2 regions of the Paenibacillus sp. 276b genome follow, and region 1 is predicted to be linked to the other one. Evidence: riboswitches for the same ligand, from Rfam matches in the RefSeq annotation. Region 1 holds a riboswitch; the other holds the start of a gene.
The links. A riboswitch is a leader RNA that binds a small molecule or an ion and turns the genes downstream of it on or off. The one in region 1 is predicted to bind thiamine pyrophosphate.

Region 1 (3,422 bases):
CTACAGGTCCGACAATAAAGGACTCCACCAGAAATGCAATGACAAAGCACAATATGAACTGAAGCAATATTTCAAGCGCGGACATCTTGCTCAATAACCCATTGTGCCATAAATTGAAGGCCATCATGACGATGACCATTCCTGTGCACATCATCATTCCAAAAATAATCTGTTCTTTCTTCGTTGTTGGCAATTCTCTCATCCTCTCTGTTTACCTTCGTAATTATAGAGATGACGAACCCCTCCTCATAAGTGAACATTCTGTGAACAATTATAATTTTTCCAAATTAAAATCCTATTTGACAACCTCGTAGTACAGCCCTATGATATCCCTTAAAATGGTAGAAAAGATTCAATGCATATAAGGAGGATTTGGATTATGAGTTTTCAAAAGCGCATTGACCACGTCGGCATTGCCGTTCGTGATCTAGAGACCACGCTGCGTTTCTATACGGAGATTGTTGGTCTTGAATTGAAAGATCGGGTAACCCACACCAACGGTGTCATTCAGCTCGCCTTTCTCGGCTTCAACGGAAGCGATGAGACTGAGATTGAGTTGATTCAGGGATACAGCGACAAGCTGCCTTCCGAAGGTACGGTGCATCATTTTGCTATCCATGTCGATGACCTTGAGTCTGAGTACAACCGCATTAAGGCAACTGAGGCCGAGTTTATTGATGGAGAGATGATTACACTGCCTAACGGTTACCGTTATTTCTTCATCTATGGACCCGAGAAGGAATGGATCGAGTTCTTCCAGCGCTAAGAATTGGAGCTGATTTAATGAACATTTTAATTACCGGCGCAGCCGGAAAAATTGGACGTGACTTGTCCCAACACTTGTCAGAAGCATTTCACCTGCGACTAACGGATTTGAATATCGACAGACTGCATACGTATCAAGGGACAAGCCATGAGATCATGACACTTGATGTGACAGATCCCGAAGCCTGTCAGCACGCTTGCGAAGGCATGGATGTGGTTGTACATCTGGCGGGAGATCCTTCCCCGCATGCCGGATTCTATGAATCGTTGTTGGACATCAATATCAAAGGTACATTTAATGTATTCCGTGCAGCTAAGGACCAAGGTGTGCGGAGAGTCATTCTGGCAAGCAGTGCACAGACGATCGAGGGGTATCCCATTGATGCTCAAGTCTATCCGGACATGCCGACACGCCCACGGAATTTGTACGGAGTTAGCAAATGTTTTGGTGAATCGCTCGCTTCCTATTTTGCATATACCGAAGGTTTACAAAGTGTAGCAATACGTATAGGTGCATATGATGATTTCCAACCGGATGGACCCGCGCTGGAGGCAAGGGATATGAGCGCGTATATTAGTCCGGCTGACTTGTGTGATTTGATGTTCAAAGCAATTACAACTACAGATCTGGAGCCCTTCACCATACTGCATGGGATCTCGAATAATCGGTTTAAACGATTGAATCTGGAAACCACTCAGAAACAGGTAGGCTATGACCCGAAATCCGATGCTTTTGCACTCAGTCAGATTTCCTTATATGATTCGCCACGATAATTGTTGAAAATCACACATCTAGAGAGGTCGTTATACGCATGTATAATGGCCTCTTTGATTCATTCATACGTGCCCCTATCCAGTTCCTGACTGGACATGCGTGGGCCTCTGGCCTATAATTACACCTAGTAATGCCCGTAACTTCATAGTTTCCCAGGGGAGTCGGAATAGGCCGGCTGAGAGTGTATCCCACCAAGATACTGACCCTTAGACCTGATCTGGATCATGCCAGCGTAGGAATCGGAGTATATCGAATTGGCCCAGCCTCTTTGCTGAGTGCCACATCTCTAACGCCTGCACGCGTCCCGGATTAACGGGGCGCTTTTTTAATGTTCTTTTATATAGCCAGAGAGCTAAAAAAAGTGACGTCATCCGGATCATAGCTGGTATAAATCTGTCGATTTATGCAAGAAGCTTGGATATGAAGCCAAGGAGTACCCCGCGCCACTGGCCGGACAACATGAAGGAGAGAAATGAAGATGAGATGGCGTAAAATGATGGGCCTAATGCTCTTGTGCGTACTACTTGTGGCTGTGGCCGCATGTGGCGGCAAAGAAGCTGCACCTTCAGGAGAAAATGGCAGCAGCAACACCGAAAACAGCAATGAAGGTGACAACGCAGCCCTCAAGGACATTAAAGTGGTGCTGGACTGGACACCAAATACGAATCATACCGGCCTGTATGCGGCTGTAGATCAAGGTTTTTACAAAGCCGAAGGCTTAAATGTCGAGATTGTACAGCCAGGTGCCGGAGGCGCGGATACGATGGTAGCTTCGAACGAAGTGCCTTTTGGCGTAAGTTATCAGGAGAGTGTAACCCAGGCCCGCACACAGGGCGTACCGCTCGTGTCCATCGCTGCAGTCATTCAGCATAACACGTCCGGATTTGCCGCTCCGGTGGACCGGAACATCAAATCCCCCAAAGATTTTGAAGGTAAAACCTATGGTGGCTGGGGCTCCCCGGTGGAAGAAGCTGTGATGCAATCCATTATGGAAGGCGAAGGCGCCGATGTATCCAAAGTAAAAAATATTAGCATGGGCGATGCAGACTTCTTCACCGCTGTGAAACGCGATATCGACTTTGCCTGGATTTTCTACGCATGGACGGGCATTGAAGCCGAACTGCGCGGCGAACCGATCGACATGTTATATGTGAAAGATTATTCCGATGCACTGGACTACTACACACCTGTACTCGTTACCAATGAAAAGACGATTCAGGACGATCCCGAGTTGGTTAAAGCGTTCTTGAAAGCGACTTCCGAAGGATATCAATATGCGATTGAACATCCCGAAGACGCTGCCAACATTCTGATCAAGGCCGTACCGGATCTGGATAAGGATCTTGTACTCGCAAGCCAGAAGTGGCTGAGTCCAAAATATCAGGATGACGCACCACGCTGGGGTGAGCAAAAGCAGGAAGTATGGCAGAACTACACGGATTGGATGTTTAGCAAAAAACTGCTCGATAAGCAGGTAGATGTATCCAAAGCATATACAAACGAGTTCTTACCCCAATAAAATTATCCATATAAAACGAACTTAGTATTTACACGATGACGAAGAGGACAGAAATAACGTGAAAAAGCGAAGCGTTCGCCTTTATCACCGGATTTTCCCTTTGGAGAAGGGAATCAAAAAAATCTGGGGATAACAGCGATTGGAAGGTTATTCTGTCATCGAAGTGGCAAGTGTAACAGTCATTAGTTCATTTTATATATTTCGAAAGGAAAAGTGATCTCTCATGGCAAGCACACTACTTAGCATTCAAGTCATTCCCAAAACGCCAAATGGCGAAAATTCCTATCCTTATGTTGATCGTGCGATTGAAGTCATTCAGCAGTCTGGCTTGAAATATCAGGTTAATCCACTCGATACCACGAT
Region 2 (3,422 bases), 240 kb from region 1:
GCAGTGAGCACCGGATTACAGCAACTTGCTGAGCAGTATCCAGATAGCACTGTCGTAGCCGCTCAACTGTCGATGGCTCCCGCAGCAGCACGGGTCACATCAGATACAGGCATGGCGATCTATAGCCCGCTGGCATCGCTAGCGGCGTATTTGGAGAAGAAGTTGAGCTTGAAGCGGCGTTAGACTTTGAATCCGAGACGTAAGCCATTCAAACCATCTACATCTACAATTGACGGGAGGAATAAGCGTGCGTTTTCTTTATGTTGTTATATTATTTGTAGTTGGATTTGCCTGTTCGGCATTTTTACATGGAAGTAATCTCAAACTCAGTGATGCACTGTTATTTGTTATTGCGGGGATTTTATATAAAATGTGGAACAAGAAAAATCAAGAAACTCATACTGATGAGAACTGATTGTTCAGATGATTGTACACATACAAGAAATTAGAAAAAAGCTGTTCCTCTCCTCAATCACGGAGAAGAACAGCTTTTCACCATGTCAGGCCGCCCAGATTGCGCTGTAACGACGCTTAAGAGCGTGTCCGGTATTCCTCAGCCTTTTCCAACATACCCGCGGCCACAGCCTCATTCTCGGACAAGCCGTTGTCTGCCGCAAAAGCACGAATATCCTGCGTAATACGCATGCTACAGAACTTAGGGCCGCACATGGAGCAGAAATGGGCTTCCTTAGCCCCTTCTGCCGGCAACGTCTCATCATGGTAGGACAGCGCACGTTCCGGGTCCAGTGACAGGTTGAACTGATCCCTCCAGCGGAACTCAAACCGTGCCTTGGACAGCGCATCGTCCCGCCGCTGGGCACGTGGGTGACCTTTCGCCAGATCAGCGGCATGAGCAGCGATCTTGTAGGCGATAACGCCTTCCCGCACATCATCCTTATTGGGCAGGCCCAGATGTTCTTTTGGCGTAACATAACAGAGCATCGACGTGCCAAACCAGCCGATCATCGCCGCCCCAATCGCCGAGGTAATATGGTCATATCCTGGGGCGATATCGGTCGTCAGCGGCCCCAGCGTATAGAACGGCGCCTCCTTGCAAATCTCCATTTGCAGATCGACATTCTCCTTGATCTTGTGCATCGGCACATGTCCCGGACCTTCAATCATCACCTGCACATCATGCTTCCAGGCGATTTGTGTTAGTTCACCAAGCGTAGCCAGTTCCGCCATCTGGGCTTCATCACTAGCATCGTAGATGCTTCCTGGACGCAGTCCGTCTCCGAGTGAGAACGCCACGTCATACCTTTTCATAATCTCGCAGATTTCTTCAAAATGGGTATACAAAAAATTCTCCTGATGATGCGCAAGGCACCATGCTGCCATGATGGACCCGCCCCGGGACACAATGCCCGTCATACGTTTGGCGGTCAGCGGAATATATCGCAGCAGCACACCTGCATGGATCGTAAAATAGTCCACACCCTGCTCTGCCTGTTCTATGAGCGTGTCACGATACAACTCCCATGTCAGTGCTTCTGCTTCGCCATTGACCTTCTCCAGCGCCTGATAGAGCGGTACTGTTCCAATCGGTACAGGTGAATTGCGGATGATCCATTCGCGGGTCGTATGAATGTCCTTGCCTGTGGAAAGATCCATCACCGTATCCGATCCCCAGCGTACGGCCCAAGTCATCTTCTCCACCTCCTCCTCGATGGAGGAGGATACCGCAGAGTTTCCGATGTTCGCATTGATCTTCACATGAAAATGACGCCCGATCAGCATCGGCTCACTCTCTGGGTGATTAATATTCGACGGCAGGATGGCCCTTCCACTCGCTAGCTCCTGCCGCACAAACTCTGGCTCCACACCCTCACGAATAGCGGCGAACTCCATCTCCGGCGTGATCATTCCCTGCCGTGCATAATGCATCTGAGTCACACTGCGCCCTGCCTGTCCACGTAATGGTTTAGCACGCAAGCCTGGATACTTCTCGGCTCCAGTTCGCTTCCCTCCTGGTTTCAATCCGTTATCCTCCGGTTTGACCGTTCTTCCCTGGTAGGCTTCAACATCTTCACGCTCCGTAATCCAGCGGGTGCGCAGCGCTGGCAGCCCTGCCCGGATATCGGCATGAAATCCAGGATCGGTCATTGGTCCGCTCGTATCGTAAACACGCAGCGGTTCGTTATGCTCCACTCCTTGGGGAGTATTGGTGTCATGAAGGGCAATTTCGCGCTCCGGTACAGCAATGTCCGGTCGTGAGCCATGAATGTATACTTTGCGGCTGCCCGGGAAGGGCTGAACCCGTCCTGTCGTACCTTTTTCCTCTGCCAACTGCAGATTCTGCTTGTCCTGTCCCATCATTCGGTTTCCTGTGCTCATCGCTCTTGTCTCCTCCTCATTAGTGATTGCCTGGATTGAAATGCTTGCTCACGGGTCCAAATCATCCACAACATAGAAAAAGGAAGAGCGACCATACCACACAAAATAGGGACATACACTTCAATTAATACAGACAGTCGAAGCAAAAGGTTTACACCCAATGCTCGCCAATGGCACCCAGCCCTTTATCCAAAAGCAGATCTGACACCAGCTTCCGCCTGTTTACTGTATAAAAAAAGCCGGTTCCCAAGGGAACCGGCTTATGTCCATCACCAATAACATACCTTATAGAGACTCCATAACGGAGTCCATCCATAGGTCACATTATACGGTGTTCGTGGTCGTATCGCCGATTACTTCCCTACGCTGGTATGATCCAGATCAGGTGCAAAGGGTCCAGAATCTCATGCGATTCCGTCTCAGTCCGGACAATTCGGACTCCCCCAGTAACGTTAACAAGTTGCAGCATTTAAGCCGCAAATTTATATTCAATTGCTGACCCTGTTGGGCCGTCCATTACAGAGTAGCGCAACCGAATCATAAAAACAACCTTTATATTCCAGAACATAAAATCAGGATAACATAAGTCCCATCTGTGTAGCAGCTTCCTTCAGTACAGGTGCATATTCATGCAACGTCTCCTGCGAAAGGCGACTAACAGGCCCGGATACCGACAGAGCAGCAGCGATGTTGCCTTTCCGATCCATGATGGGTACAGATACTGCCGCGGCTCCTGGTTCACGCTCCTCATAACTTGTTGCGTAGCCATATTCCAGAATGTCTTTCATCTGGGCCAAATATACTTTGGGATCGATAAATACCGGCCATTCCGGTCCATTCATCAGATCTTCGCGGTCCTCTTCGGTGGCAAAAGCCATTAACACTTTACTGGATGCTCCCACAGATAACGGAAGTCTGACGCCCACCGGAGCTACACGACGAATCGCCTGATCACTCTGTACGGCTTGAATTCGAATCCGCTCACTGCCATCACGCAGATATAAACTCACGGTTTCGCCCAGTCGATCTCTCAGCCGCTCCATCGCAGGAAGGAGCAAAATGGCAGGATCATCGCTGCGAGACAT

Region 2: another riboswitch for thiamine pyrophosphate. It lies ahead of thiC (phosphomethylpyrimidine synthase ThiC); the one in region 1 lies ahead of BLV50_RS22735 (ABC transporter substrate-binding protein).

The regions. Positions count from the first base shown of each region.
Region 1 covers NZ_FNRR01000005.1:115,265-118,686, reverse strand. Annotated here, with positions in the region: gene BLV50_RS22750 (DUF2798 domain-containing protein) at 1-193, opposite strand, end outside; gene BLV50_RS22745 (VOC family protein) at 380-766, shown strand; gene BLV50_RS22740 (NAD-dependent epimerase/dehydratase family protein) at 784-1,539, shown strand; TPP riboswitch at 1,685-1,797, shown strand; gene BLV50_RS22735 (ABC transporter substrate-binding protein) at 2,019-3,059, shown strand; gene BLV50_RS22730 (thiamine-binding protein) at 3,283-3,422, shown strand, end outside.
Region 2 covers NZ_FNRR01000005.1:357,550-360,971, reverse strand. Annotated here, with positions in the region: gene BLV50_RS23825 (aspartate/glutamate racemase family protein) at 1-183, shown strand, start outside; gene BLV50_RS32895 (hypothetical protein) at 248-415, shown strand; gene thiC (phosphomethylpyrimidine synthase ThiC) at 532-2,319, opposite strand; TPP riboswitch at 2,679-2,792, opposite strand; gene BLV50_RS23815 (IclR family transcriptional regulator) at 2,910-3,422, opposite strand, start outside.